Linked DNA regions of Fodinibius salicampi. The protein of the gene in region 2 binds, or shares a complex with, the protein of the main gene of each other region. Links are inferred from orthologs where the notes say so. Each region holds a gene or a part of one and is shown on either strand. Other genes may lie near its edges.

Region 1 (7,533 bases), 480 kb from region 2 along the record:
TTAAGAAAGGCGGAAAGGAATTAGAGGGGCATACGGAGGCTTCTCCCTTTATGGTTGTCCCCATTGTGATAACGGCAACCGCTTCTGTTATCTTTGGACTGTTTCCGGATCTCTTTTTCCACTTTTTCGAGCTGGCATCCAATATAGCTGAAACTGTTTTTAATACCCTGTAACTATGAAAAAATGGCACTGGATATTACTTGGAATTCTGGCAGTGATTAGCCTCATTGTTGAATTCACTATGGTAGAACACCACGGAGATTACTGGTGGAGCCATATTCCGGCATTTTATATTATCCTGGGATTTGTTGGTTCTGTTATTGTCATATTTCTCTCCAAGTGGCTGGGAAAATTAATCATCTTAAGCGACGAAGATTATTATGATCGTTGAACTTTTTACTATACCGGCTCTCATTTTAATCGCCGGAGCATTTATATTGCCGTTACTTCCCCGGCAAACGCGGGGGACAGCATTTATACTGTTTCCAACCATAGCTCTGGGCATTCTATGGATGCTTCCTGAAGGAAGTTTATTGCAGGCAACATTAGCGAATTATGAACTTCACCTACTCAAGGTCGATGCCCTAAGCCGGATTTTTGGTACCATCTTCGCCCTCATTACCATCGTAGGTGGTATCTATGCCCTTCACATGAAAGAACTAGGGCAGCAGACGTCCGCCCTTGCTTATGCCGGTGGTGCTCTGGGCGTTACTTTTGCGGGAGACTTTTTTACCCTCATTGTCTATTGGGAAATCATGGCCGTGACTTCTTCTTACCTAATTTGGGCCCGGCGTACAGAAGATTCCGATAAGGCAGGAATGCGTTATATCTTGGTCCATGCCTTTGGCGGTGGACTGTTACTCAGTGGCATATTGCTTCACTTATCGGAGGGAGGTTCATTGTTGTTAAGTCCTTTAGCTCCGGAATATACGCCATCAAGCACTTTGATACTGATCGGTGTAGCTATCAACTCCGCTATTCCTCCGCTACATGCCTGGCTGGCGGATGCTTATCCCAAAGCAACCATTACAGGCGCGGTTTTTATGTGTGCCCTTACAACTAAATCAGCGGTCTATGTATTAATCCGTCTGTTCCCTGGTTGGGATATCCTGATTTGGGCTGGCCTGGTAATGGCTATATGGGGGACTATTTATGCTTTGCTTGCCAACGATATTCGTGAGATTCTTGCCTATAGTATCATCAGTCAGATTGGTTACATGGTCACGGGTATAGGCATCGGTACCGAGATGGCTCTTAACGGGGCTGCGGCACATGCATTCAGCCATATACTGTATAAATCGCTGCTCTTTATGGGCGCCGGCGCCGTCATGTATGCCACCGGTAAAAACAAACTCTCTGAACTTGGAGGTTTTGCGAAAAAAATGCCCCTGGTTGTGATTCTTTATATCATCGGGGGATTGGCCATTTCGGGAGCTCCACTGTTTAATGGCTTTATAAGCAAGTCAATGATTATCAGCGCTGTCGGTAATGCGCATATGGAAACGGCTACCATAATACTGCTTTTAGCTTCTATAGGTACTTTCCTGCATACGGGACTAAAACTGCCCTACTTCACTTGGTTTGGACAGGCTAAAAGTGAATTTGCCGTTAGCAAAATACCCATCAATATGAAAATCGCTATGGGAATCGCTGCCTTTTTCTGTGTTTTATTCGGCATCTTTCCTTCTCTACTGTATAATCATCTTCCTTATCCAGTAGCATATCATCCATATACAGCTTACCACCTTGTGGAGATGACCCAAATATTAATATTCGGATTTATTGGTTTTTGGTTTTTGAAAGATAAACTTAACACTGCTCCCAATATCTCACTCGATCTGGATTGGTTTTATCGCCGGCCAGCTCACCTCGTCCGAGCTATTTTTGTACAACTACCGGATCGTATTTTTGCTGTTGCAGAAAATATAATGCTGGATACTGCTCAAAAGATAAGCCGTATTTCCCGTAACCCACGAAAGTATCTTTATTATGGTGATACCGATTCTACCGGTCAGCCTGTGAAAACGGATGGATTCACCACCCCTATTCACACAGCTATGGCTTTTATACTTCTGGGATTTATTGTAGTCGCCTTATTTGTATTGATATAATCTTATCTATTGAGATATTGGCGCCCAAACAAATTGTTTGACGTGTTGTGTTCCTCACGCTTTATTCCTATTAACTCATGAGCACAAGTAGTATTGGGAAATCTGTCTATTATTTTGATCTCAAATAATAACTTTCTCATATCTTTATTCAGAAGTAGACTAAACTAGTATGCTTCTCCAATAAACTATGCATCAAGTGAGGCCTTTATCCGCAAAAATTTTCCAGACAGCCTATAATTTAAATAAATCAACATTACCTTAAACCGTTACTCCTACTCAGTTTAAGCTTCGTTTAGAAAAGGCTACTCCTACTTTTAAGCGATAGGTAAAGGGATCCTTTATTTAAAAGATCGCTAATAGTTAGTCGAGAAAAGGTAAAAGATCCTTTTCATTGGGAATTGAATGTCAGCCATTTCTGGTAAAAATATTTTTAGAATATCACCAGCGAAGTAAATTAACTCTGCTGATATCAACCGAAAGATTATTCCGGAATATGGCAATAATGATTGCAAGACCTACAACCGCTTCGGCTGCCGCAACGGCCAAAGCAAAAAATACCAAAATTTGTCCGTCTATATTGCCATAGTGACTACTAAAGGAAATGAGAGATAAGTTAACAGCATTAAGCATTAACTCCACACACATAAAAATAACAATTGCATTCTTACGAATAAGTACTCCTATCATACCAATACAGAATAGGATAGCGCTAAGTGCTAAATACCAATCTATGCCAAGCATTTTATTCTTCTCTAGCAGGTTTAATTTTATGTTGTGCAACGATGAGAGCTCCTACAACGGCAGCTGTCAATAGAATTGCTGTTAGTTCAAAGGGCAACAAGTACTTGGTAAATAATACATCCCCAACGGCTTCTACCGTCCCAACCTGTGCCATTTTCTCCGATACTACGGGTAGTGTGTTTGAGAAACTTCCGATACTATAAATAAGTTGCGTAAATACTCCAACGCCAAATAGAAAAGCGACAAAGTATTTAATACGGAACTTGTTAAATAAACTTTGTTCATCATCTACATTGAGAAGCATGATCACAAAAAGAAACAGTACCATAATAGCTCCGGCGTAAACCAAAACCTGAATAACGGCCATAAATTGTGCCTGAAGCAATAAATATAACCCAGAAAGGGATACCATATTCAATACCAGGAAAAGGGCACTGTTAACCGTATTCTTGCTTATAACCATTGCCAGTCCCGATGCAATAGCTAAAACAGCCAGAAAAATGAAGAAATAAGTAATCATATCATCCAATTTGTTTTAGTGGCTTCAAAGGTAGATAAATTTAAAAACGGCATCAACTTAAATTACGAATTTTCAACTTTTTAAATCCACTCTATGTAATACTTCTGTTGCTTTAGGTAATAAGGGTTACCAGAATGAAATGAGACCGATAATCCCTATGGCCCAGCAATACCAGGCAAAGGGATGAATCCCTTTATGACGGAGTAATATAATTAAGTATTTAAGTGCGAAATAGCCGGATATGAAAGAAGTGATAAATCCGACAATAAGTCCCCACATCGTTTCAAAAGGAACTCCTACTTCGATCATTTCAATAGTTTTTAACAGCATAGCTCCGCCAATGACCGGGATAACCATTAAAAAAGAAAAATTCGCTACTTCTTCGCGCTTGATACCTAAATATAATCCAAGTGAAATAGTAGAACCGGAACGACTTATCCCCGGTAAAATAGCAAAAGCCTGAGCCAAACCTATACCAAAAGCACTTCCTTTTGTAAGCCTGTTCGGATATTCTTTTCTGAAGCTGGTGCTAAATAAAATTGCCCCCGTAACTAATAACATTATTGAAACAGGAAATGGACTCAAAAAGGTTTCTTCAATCAAATCTTCCATTGTGATTCCTACTATCATAGCCGGAATCATACTGATCAAAATAAACCAACTGAGTTTTATATTTCTATCGTCTTCATAACGTTCACTTAATTCGGCAGGATTTTTTAATAATTCCCAGATTGATAATAGAATAGCACCAATCTCTTTTTTATAATAAAGGAGAATGCTGCACAAGGTGCCAAAATGAACAACGACTTCAAATGTAATATTTTTTTCAAAGTCTCCTCCTAATAGCTCTTTTCCTAAGACAAGATGCCCCGAACTGCTTATAGGCAAAAATTCTGTAAGTCCCTGTATAAGTCCTAATATAAAAGAATCTATGATTTCCATTTATTAACTTTAGTCGTTTATATTTACAGCGCAAGAAAATAGGTATTACATTATCAAAATCTAAATCAACGGAAAAAAAAATTATCATGGACAACACTCCATCATCCGTAAACATGCAAGCATTGGGCGAACGGATTCAACAATCCAGCGCTTTTATTGAAGATATTTATTCAGAATTAAACAAAGTCATTGTTGGCCAACAATACATGATAGACCGGCTGCTGGTCGGATTGTTAGCAGACGGCCATGTACTCCTTGAAGGTGTTCCCGGACTTGCTAAAACCCTTACCGTCTCATCACTTGCTAAAGTGATTAACACGAAGTTTCAGCGCCTTCAGTTTACACCCGACCTTTTGCCGGCCGACCTTATTGGTACACTCATTTATAATCAAAAAGAAGCGGAATTTACTGTAAAGAAGGGGCCTATCTTTTCGAATATCATTCTGGCAGATGAAATTAACCGTTCCCCTGCCAAGGTACAAAGTGCATTGCTCGAGGCAATGCAGGAATTACAGGTCACAATAGGAGAAACTACTTATCCATTGGAGGAACCGTTTTTAGTATTGGCGACACAGAATCCCGTTGAGCAGGAAGGGACCTATCCCCTGCCTGAGGCTCAGGTAGATCGTTTTATGATGAAAATAAAGATTGACTATCCCAGTGAAAGTGAAGAGTTGGAAATTATGCGTCGCATGGCTCAGACGGGTGAAAAACAGAAATTAAAACCAGTCGTAAGCACACAAAAAGTCCTCGAAGCACGCGAGGTTATTAATCAAATTTATATTGATGAAAAAGTTGAGCAGTATATTATTGATCTGGTATTTACTACGCGAAAACCCAGTCGCTACGATCTCGATGATTTAACGGAGCTGATTAACTTCGGTGCCTCACCCCGCGCTTCTATAAATCTCAATCTTGCGGCTCGGGCTCATGCCTTCATGCAGCATCGGGCTTATGTTACTCCCGAAGATGTTAGAACGATTGCTATGGATGTTCTCCGCCACCGGATCATCCCAACTTTCGAAGCAGAGGCTGAAAATATTACTTCCGAAGATATTATAGAGAAAATAATGTCAACGGTACAGGTACCATAGTCGGTTATCTTTTTTTCTCTCACGAGCTAAAAGCTTATCAATAAAAAAGGCTCAGCGTTTTGAACGCTGAGCCTTTTAATTTTATAAAAGATGAAAGAGAAATCTAGAAGCTGTTATTCCTGCTCATCAGCAACCTCTTCTTCCTCTCCCTCGTCCTCATCAGCTTTATGCAGTTTTCTAGCTGCTTCAGCTTTTTCCTTTTCAGCCATCTGCTCTTTAAGATCAGCAAGGCCAGACATTTCACCGAGTGTTGGTGTACCAGTCTGCGGTGTAGGCTGATCTGAAGAAGAAGATCTGCTTTTCTTTGTCTTCTTCTCGGATGATTCGGCTTTCTTAACGTCTTGTTCTCGCTGACTGAGCGTAATATTCTTATTTGATTCATCAAGCTCAATTACGAATGCCTCAACGCTATCGCCTTCAGAGAAATTCTCTTCCGGCTCACCATCTTCAGCAGTTTTACTTGCGGGTAGGAAACCTTCAAGTCCAAATGGCAGGTTAACAAAGACTCCTTTATCGGTTGTCTTGATAACTTCGCCCTCGACCTGACTGGTTCCGCTGTATTCCTCTGCGAATTTCTCCCAGGGATTCTCCTCAATCTGCTTATGACCCAATGTAATTCGACGGTTTTCAAAGTCAATCGCCAGAATCACAACTTCAATTTCATCATCCTTATCGATAATCTCGTTAGGATGATTGACTTTTTCGGTCCAGCTCAGATCAGAGATATGGATGAGTCCGTCAATACCGGGTTCGAGTTCAACAAACACACCGAAGTTGGTGAGATTGCGAACGGTTCCGGTATGCTTGGATCCAACGGGATATCGTTTGTCGATATCCTCCCATGGATCTTTCTCAAGCTGCTTGACACCGAGTGAGATTTTCTTCTCGGGCTCATTCACATTAAGAACTACACAGTCAATGATATCATCCTTGCTAACCAGCTGTGACGGATGCTTAATATGCTGCGTCCATGACATCTCACTGATGTGGATAAGTCCTTCAACGCCTTTCTCAAGCTCAATAAAGGCCCCGTAATCAGCAATAGAAACAACCCGGCCCTGAACCTGAATATTCTCAGGATATTTAAGATCAATCTCATCCCAGGGATGCGGCTGTAATTGCTTCAATCCGAGAGAGACACGTTTGGTCTCATCATCAAAATCGATAACTGCGACATTAAGGTGTTGATCCAAAGAAACAATCTCTTCGGGATGCTCCACACGTCCCCATGAGAGATCCGTAATGTGCAACAGGCCGTCCACTCCACCTAGATCGATAAAGACTCCAAAGTCGGTAATATTTTTGACGATACCTTCAAGAACCTGTCCTTCTTCAATCGTTGAGAGAATTTCTTCGCGCTGCTCTTCAAGATCAGACTCGATAAGAGCACGGTGAGAAACGACAACGTTTTCGGCATGCATATTGAGTTTCACAACCTGAAACTCCATGGTTTTACCTACATAGGCGTCAAAATCGCGTACCGGTCGTACATCGATCTGCGAGCCGGGCAGGAATGCATCTATGCCCATAATATCCGCAACCATTCCACCTTTTATACGTCGTTTAATATATCCTTCAATAACTTCGCCTGTTTCAGCAGCACGTTCAATAGTCTCCCAGGCATGGAGAATATCTGCTTTGCGACGCGAAAGGATCAGTTGTCCTTCCTGATCTTCAACCTTATCCAGAAACACATCAACTTCATCTCCCGGAGCAAGGTTTTCTACAACTTCATCAGGAAATTCATTTGCCTGAACAATACCTTCTGATTTAAATCCTATATCAACAATTACATAATCTTCATCTACTGAAACAACACGCCCGGTAACAATTTCCTTCTCTTCTATCTCATTAAGCGTGTCTTCATACATTCCTTCCATCTGATGAAACTCCTCATCAGTATAATCCTCCGATGCAGCCTGCAGCTGGTCATAGGTATAGGTTTCATCTTCATCGATTTCACCGGTAAATGAGGGTACAGATTCTTCTTCTGGTTCTACCCGCACCTCTTCTTCAGTAACAGCATCAACTGCTGTGTCTTCGGTTGCCTCCTCGGCAGTTGTGACCTGTGCTTCTTTTTCTTCTTGGTTTTCTTCTTGTTTTAGTTCTTCTGTCATTATTAGTT
Region 2 (7,486 bases):
ACAGAATAGGACCGGGATGTTCTTCTGAACCAATATTTCCGTACCAGTCGGCTCCATTATTAATAATCAGGGGTACGTTGGCCAGAGTTTCGATATTGTTAATAGTGGTTGGTCGATTCCAGAGACCTTTTTGAGCCGGAAAGGGGGGCTTGGTCCGCGGATAACCCCGCTTGCCTTCCAGAGATTCCAGCATAGCCGTTTCTTCACCACAAATATAGGCACCGGCTCCGTACGTGAGTTCCATCTCCATGGAAACGTCAGTACCTAAAATATTTTCGCCTAAATATCCTTTTTCATAGGCATCATCAACGGCCTTTTGCAACTGGTGTACCCATGAAATGTACTCCCCGCGGATGTAAACATAGATAACATCCACCTTCATCGCATATCCCGCAATAAGAGCCCCTTCGATAAATAAATGGGGATTGTATTCAAAGATCTTCCGATCTTTAAAAGTACCGGGTTCCGATTCATCACCATTGCAGGCCAGGTAGCGCGGGCCTCCATCTGGTTCGGGCATAAAACTCCATTTCAGCCCGGCGTTAAAACCGGCGCCGCCACGACCACGAATATTGGCTGCCTTTACTTCATTAATCACATTATTCCGGGACCACTTATTCTGATCACTTAAAACTTTTTTCCATGCTTTATATCCGTCATTGTCTTCGTAGACATCAATTTCCTGCAGATTAGGAATATCGGGAATTAACAGTGGTTCGTATGATTTCCAGTCTTGAGCCATTATTCTGAAGCAGCTTGATTTCGTTTTTCCAGTTCCGGCATTGCCATTGATTCAAACTCGGGCTTTTTGCCGTTCTTCAAATTTTCAATGAGGGTATCAACTTTTTCTTTGGTGAGGTTATTAACATACACATCGTTTGTTAATTGCAGCATTGGAGCATATCCACAGGCGCCGAGACATTCAACCTCATTTACGGTAAACAGGCCATCATCCGTAGTTTCACCTGCTTCAATATCTAATTTTTCTTCGAGATGATGCAGGATATCATATCCTCCACAAAGTTGGCAGCTTAAACAGGTGCAAACATCCAGCACAAATTTCCCTTTTTTCTCTTTATAGTATTGGGTATAGAAACTGGCGACACCTGCTACATGAGACTTGGGAAGATCCAGTGTTTCCGCTACTAAGCTTTGTACTTCCGGTTCTACGTGGCCGTATTTATTTTGGGCAACCCATAATACACGCAAAGTTGCTGCTTTAACGGTAGGAAACTTGGCTTTGATGCGTTCAATTTCCTGTAGCTCTTCTTCTGTAAATGACAATTCAGCCATTAAACTATCAGTCTAAAGTTTTAAGTTAAAGATATGAGCAGCGATTAGTTAAATACGATGCTCTACCTTGTTACTTGTGTTAGTTTTTTATTTATCTGCTTCGCCCATTACGGGGTCAACACCACCGATTATAACTACCGTATCGGCAACCATTTCTCCGTCCAGCATATCTTCGAGTGCCTGTAGGTTTTTAAAAGACGGAGAGTTTATTTTAAGGCGCCAGGGGTGTCCGGTGCCATCACTTTGGATAAAATATCCCAGCTCTCCTTTCGGTCCTTCTACAGCATGGTAACTTTCGGCCCCTTCAGGCGGACAAATTCCAATATCAGTCATCATAAAGTCATGAATCATTCCCTCCATGGAGTAATATACTTCATCTTTGGAGGGGTATGCCTGCTTGGCATTATCTGTACGGACAGGCCCTTTGGGTAATTTATCCAGGCACTGCTGGATAATGCGGATACTCTGCTGCATTTCTTCCATACGTACGTAGTAGCGAGCCAAATTATCACCTTCCATTCGTGTAGGAATCTCGAAATCTACGTCGTCATAGCGAGCATAGGGAGCAAAGTCACGTATATCATATGCGTAGCCCGAAGCACGAAGGGTAGGGCCGGTTGCTCCGATTTCTAGTGCCCGTTCAGGAGTTAAAACACCCACCTCCCGATTACGATCGAAGAAAATACGGTTACGATCAAGCAGATTATGAAAATCCTCCAGTTCTTGTGGAAAGTCATTAACAAATTCCTTGATGAGCGACATTGCATCATCGGTAAGATCATTAGCAACTCCACCTATACGTGCATGCGAGATAGTAAATCGGTGTCCGCCAATATGGTCAAAAATGTCGTATAATTTTTCGCGTTCACGAAACGTCCATATAAAGAACGATACAGCACCGGCATCCATAACCATGGTACCCAGCCAAAGGAGATGCGAAGAAATACGAGCCAATTCACAACCAATCATCCGTATATAATGAGCGCGCTCGGGCACCTCAACATCAGCGATTTTTTCAACGGCCGTACAAAGGGCAACATTGTTACTATAAGGGGAGAGATAATCCATGCGATCGGTATAAGGCATGAATTCCTGATATGTTTTGTTCTCTGCAATCTTTTCTACTCCCCGGTGGAGATATCCAATGTCCACTTTGGCTTTTTGGATAAGCTCTCCGTTAAGCTGAAGAATAAGACGAAGCACACCGTGGGTAGCAGGATGCTGGGGACCCATATTAAGCACCATTTCGGTGTTCAATGGGTCATCATCCTGCATTTCAATCGTTGTATGCTTATCCTCAAGAGATTGATAGAGCTTCTTTTGATGCTCTTTAAAAAACTTGGGATCAACTTGATCTGAAATATTCTTGGTTTTCATAAAAGACTACTCGGTATCTGGCGTTGTACTTGGCAGTTCAATCGATCCCGGTATGCCTAACAATGGAAATTCTTTACGCATGGGATGATATTCATAATCTTCGGGCATAAATATGCGTCGGAAATCCGGATGGTTATCGAAGTGAACTCCGAACATATCATAGACTTCTCGCTCCATCCAGCTTGCTGATTTCCATATATCAGCAACGGATTCTAATCGTGGATCTTCTTCGGGTAGACGCACTTTAAGGAAAAGGCGTTCACGATCGCGAAGAGAAATTAAATTGTATACCACCTCAAATCGCTCTTCAGAGGTAAACCGGTCAGTGCCAAAAAGGTCATTCAAGTAAATAAAATGATGCGTAGATTTTAGATATTTACAAATATCTACCACTGCATCCGCTTCAACTCGTACAAAGGTATCGCCGGTTGACTGGTAAACTTCGATGAACGAATCCGAAAACTGATCGGAAAGTCCGTCTATTACTTTTTTTAGTGTATCTGATAATTCTAAATCCATATTAGGTATCAAGCATTACAGAGTGTTCTGTGCGAATTTTATCCTGGATTTTCATAAGGGCATGCAAGAGGGCATCGGGACGGGGAGGGCAGCCTGACACATAAGCATCGACAGGCAAAAAGTTATCACAACCTTGAACAACCCCGTAACATCGGTGCATTCCTCCGGTTGAAGCACAAGCTCCCATGGCAATACACCATTTGGGATCAGGCATTTGGTCCCAAATTCGCCGGATAGCATGGGCCATCTTATAATTTACCCATCCGGCCACGATCATCACATCACTTTGGCGGGGAGAAAAACGCATCACTTCCGAACCAAAACGAGCCGCATCGTATTTGGGTCCGGCAAATGCCATCATTTCGATGGCACAGCATGCCAGCCCCATAGGCATTGGCCAAGCCGCATTCGAGCGTGCCCAATTTGTTAAAGCATCAACTTTTGTGGTGAAATAACCGTCACCAAGAGAACTTTCTATACCCATAAATCTACAGGTCTAATTAGTTAAACATTCCTTGTTTTGCATCCCAATCGAGGGTGCCGACTTTTACGGTATAAAGCAGACCGATAAAAAGTGTTACGATAAATATAATCATTGCTACGAGTGTTCCTAAACCGTAATCAAGATATCGAACAGCCCAGGGATATATAAAGACAACTTCAAGATCAAAGACAATGAATTCCATTGCTACCAAATAAAAACTGATTGAGTAACGGTCTCTTGCTTCACCCACAGGATCCATTCCACTTTCATAGGGATTGAGCTTATTAGTGTTCGGACGGAAGGGGCCCAATAGCCGGGATAGACTCATTAGCAGAATAGCCAAAACAATGGCAATACCGCCTAATATGATGATTGGAAGATAGTTATTTAGCATCAGTCAAAATCGGTTAAAATTGTCAGTCAGAAATTAGTAGCCAACGCCCATAATGTCAATAAAATAAGGTGGGGAATATAGGATTTCTGATGTTCAAAACACACTAAGTTTTCTGAGGTGTTGTTATTTAAAATAGATATAAACAGTAGTTTCGCCTGCAATAGGGTGTTTGGCCACTAATACTTCTAACAGGTGGAATGGATAAGAGCTCCAACGCCGTAACCGTCGCATAGCTCGTTGTACTTCTGTATTGCTTTTTCGGTTTGTAGTATATGGTATGTAACTTCTTGTTCGGATAGAAACTCTTGGGTTTCATCACAAACCTGTAATCGTTCATTAAATCCCTGTGAAAGAATCACCACTTCGGCATCATGGTCCAGTAATTCTTTTACATCTGCCGGTTGTATTCCAGGAGTGTGATGGGTGCCGGTTTCATTCCAGTCCCACGTGCGGGAGCCGCCTGGAAATAATTTTGCATCTTTATAAGTAGTTCCGTTTTCCAAAGAAATTTTACCCCATTTGATAGAGGCAACTTTTGGAGATTGTACATCCTTAGTCATAATAATCGAGGTTTTTTATAAAGAATCTATTTTTTGAACAAAAGTTTGATATTATACGTTTAATAAAGCACCGTAAAAAGTTTACGGGTACATAAAAAATCAGTAAATTTGAATCCTTAATTTCAAAAGATAAGTATTACAGCTTTGGATAAGATAAAAATGGATATTTTAGGGCTCTCAACCAGTCCCAGTAGTGGAGGAGCCTATGCGTTAATATTAAATGAGATCGAGGGTAATCGTCGTTTACCTATTATTATAGGTACGTTTGAGGCACAGGCCATAGCATTGGAATTGGAACACATCAAGCCGCCGCGGCCAATGACGCATGATCTTTTGAAAAATATGGTGCAGGCGTTTGGAGCCAATATAAATCAGGTTTTTATAAATGACTTAAGCGAGGGGACTTTTTTCGCTAAAATTATTTATGACGATAACGGTGAAGAACGTGAACAGGATGCCCGTCCCAGTGATGCCATTGCTTTGGCTGTTCGTTTTGGTGCTTCAATCTTTGTAAATAGTGAGGTCCTCGATGAGGCAGGCATTGTTTCCGAATCAGAGGGTGAGGGAGATCTTACGGCAACATCCCAGGGAAAAGAATCGGGGGGAGAGATGAGCAAGCTTGAAAAGCTTGAGAATGAACTCCAAACTGCTATTGATACCGAAAATTATGAAAAGGCGGCCCGCATACGGGATGAAATTCAGAAGTTAAAAAGCTAGAGTCATTGCAGAAGAAAAATTATTCATTCCGACAGCTGCCGTTTTCCCAGCTATTTCAAACATATGTTTCTGATTTTTCGAAACTGAATTCCTTTTATCAGACGAATCCTTTTGATGAGGAAGCGATAAAGGAACATGTTAAGGATTTTCAATTTGATGGCGACCGTCAGCGGCTCGTTGAAATACTTGAGCATTTTAATATCCCCTTTGATTTAGATGAACGGGCGAAAGAGAATATCCGGCGATTGGAAGAGGAGGATGCGCTTGTTATTGTTACCGGCCAGCAGATGGGTATCTATGGAGGACCTTTATATACGGTTTTAAAAACAATTAGTACTATCCATTTATCCCGGCAGATGGAGGATATGCTTGATCGCCCTGTTATCCCAGTATTCTGGCTCGCAGATGAAGATCATGATTATGATGAGGTAAGCAAGCTAAATTTGTTAAACAGGGACCAGTTTCAAAGCTGCTCCTTACCCTCGCGCTCTCAGCCCTTGCCACCGGTTGCGAATATTACCCTTCCCGACGGCGAACTGGCAGCTTTCAAAGAAGAGGTGCAATCTGCCCTAGTTGAAACTGACTTTTCATCTGATCTGTGGGAGTTATTGGACACCTGCTATGAGTCAGGAAGGACTTTTGGTCAGGCATTTGGGCATTTGATAAGTCGTCTTTTTTCAAAACATGGGGTGGTGCTGGCTGGTAGTAATCATAGTGAGGTAAAATCGTTGGTCTCAGGTACGCTGAAACGGTCGATTTCGGATGTGGAAGGGATAAAGCATTGCCTCCAAAAGAAAACCGAAGAAATAGGGGAGGCTTTCCACCAGCAAGTAACCCTATATGATTCTAATCTTTTCTATTTGGAAGAAAACGGGCAACGTATAAAAATTAACAGGGCGGATGAAAATCACTGGTCCATCGAAAACGGATGGGAATGGACGACCGAAGAATTGCTTAAAGATATAGAAGAGCATCCGGAGCAATATTCTCCCAATGTTTTTTTGCGTCCCTTGGTACAGGATAGGCTGCTCCCAACACTGGGTTATGTAGCAGGTCCGGGGGAGATTGCTTATTATGGCCAAATGAAGGGACTCTATTCCTGCTTTGACATGGAAATGCCGGTTATCTTCCCTCGTATAAGTGCTACTATTATGGGGCCTGCGATAGATCGCATCTTTGACGAGCTGCCGTTTGCATTCCATGATTATTCTCAGCGCATTGAAGATTTGGAGTCGGCTTATGTAGAACAATCCGATCAAATAAATATTGAAGCTGTTTTTTCGGACTGGAAGGAGAAGGTTGAGTCTATAGCTAAGCCCAAAAGAAAGGAAGTAGCTGAAGTGGATGCTACCCTTGACGGAGCAGCAGGTAAAGCAACCGCAGTATATTTTGGCGAACTGGATAAGCTAAAAGGGAAAGTATACCGCGCGGTAAAGCAACAGGAAGAGACACAATTAAAGCGTATCCGAAAAATCCATAAACATCTCTTTCCGGAGGGAAGTCTTCAGGAGCGATCCATAGCTACAATTTATTTCATGAACAAATTTGGTCTCGATATATGGGATGAACTGCTTGCTCAGCTTGAAGATGGAGAGGACTTTAGTCAGCATAAATTGATTTATGTGCAATGACAGCAGCAATATGGATAAAAGAGAAAGGAAGGAGATTATCCGGGAAGAACTTAGAAAAAATAGAAGGGATATTTCGGATGCCAATTTCAGGGAATGGTCGGATAAGATTATTTCAAAGCTAAAAGATCAACGTGAGTATAAGACGGCTCGAATTATTCACGCCTACGTTTCCATGAATGACCGACGAGAGGTCAATACCCATTCGTTAATCCTAGAGATATTGAATGAACAAAAAAAAATGGTCGTACCGGTCACCCAATTTAAGGCTGGAAATCTGCGTCATTTCTACTTGGAGTCATATAATGAACTAAAGCCTAATAAATGGGGCGTACTGGAACCGGAAGGTGGCGAAGAGTGTCCAATTGAAAAAATAGAGTTGGTTATTGTTCCCATGGTGGGGGGAGATGAACAGGGTTACCGCATTGGCTACGGAGGAGGATTCTATGATCGTTTCCTGGAGGATATTACATGTCCGAAAATAGGGCTTTGTTTTGAACAAAATATGGTTGAT

The links.
Region 1: the proteins of ABEB05_RS04195 (region 2) and ABEB05_RS06245 are in contact, whole or in part, in a cryo-EM structure (PDB 7NYH), measured with the Escherichia coli proteins. The link is inferred for Fodinibius salicampi from one-to-one orthologs.

The regions. Positions count from the first base shown.
Region 1 is NZ_BAABRS010000001.1:1,491,806-1,499,338, forward strand. What follows is about bases 1,614-4,462. They hold ABEB05_RS06245 (NADH-quinone oxidoreductase subunit J family protein), read right to left. Parts: upstream 3,373-4,462; coding sequence 2,854-3,372; downstream 1,614-2,853. Other genes in these bases: ABEB05_RS06235 (Na(+)/H(+) antiporter subunit D), read left to right, coding at 1,614-2,111; nuoK (NADH-quinone oxidoreductase subunit NuoK), read right to left, coding at 2,550-2,852; ABEB05_RS06250 (undecaprenyl-diphosphate phosphatase), read right to left, coding at 3,499-4,314; ABEB05_RS06255 (AAA family ATPase), read left to right, coding at 4,401-4,462. Outside these bases: ABEB05_RS06225 (monovalent cation/H+ antiporter subunit D family protein), read left to right, coding at 1-173; ABEB05_RS06230 (hypothetical protein), read left to right, coding at 176-391; more of ABEB05_RS06235, read left to right, coding at 381-1,613; more of ABEB05_RS06255, read left to right, coding at 4,463-5,408; rpsA (30S ribosomal protein S1), read right to left, coding at 5,522-7,525. UniProt on the Escherichia coli protein: NDH-1 shuttles electrons from NADH, via FMN and iron-sulfur (Fe-S) centers, to quinones in the respiratory chain. The immediate electron acceptor for the enzyme in this species is believed to be ubiquinone.
Region 2 is NZ_BAABRS010000001.1:1,007,890-1,015,375, reverse strand. The notes cover bases 2,379-5,180. They hold ABEB05_RS04195 (NADH-quinone oxidoreductase subunit A), read right to left. Parts: upstream 4,068-5,180; coding sequence 3,690-4,067; downstream 2,379-3,689. Other genes in these bases: ABEB05_RS04185 (bifunctional nuclease family protein), read left to right, coding at 4,772-5,180; ABEB05_RS04190 (Mth938-like domain-containing protein), read right to left, coding at 4,253-4,627; ABEB05_RS04200 (NADH-quinone oxidoreductase subunit B), read right to left, coding at 3,191-3,673; ABEB05_RS04205 (NADH-quinone oxidoreductase subunit C), read right to left, coding at 2,677-3,189; nuoD (NADH dehydrogenase (quinone) subunit D), read right to left, coding at 2,379-2,670. Outside these bases: NADH-quinone oxidoreductase subunit NuoF, read right to left, coding at 1-742; ABEB05_RS04215 (NADH-quinone oxidoreductase subunit NuoE family protein), read right to left, coding at 742-1,293; more of nuoD, read right to left, coding at 1,381-2,378; more of ABEB05_RS04185, read left to right, coding at 5,181-5,344; bacillithiol biosynthesis cysteine-adding enzyme BshC, read left to right, coding at 5,350-6,975; ABEB05_RS04175 (5-formyltetrahydrofolate cyclo-ligase), read left to right, coding at 6,986-7,486. UniProt on the Escherichia coli protein: NDH-1 shuttles electrons from NADH, via FMN and iron-sulfur (Fe-S) centers, to quinones in the respiratory chain. The immediate electron acceptor for the enzyme in this species is believed to be ubiquinone.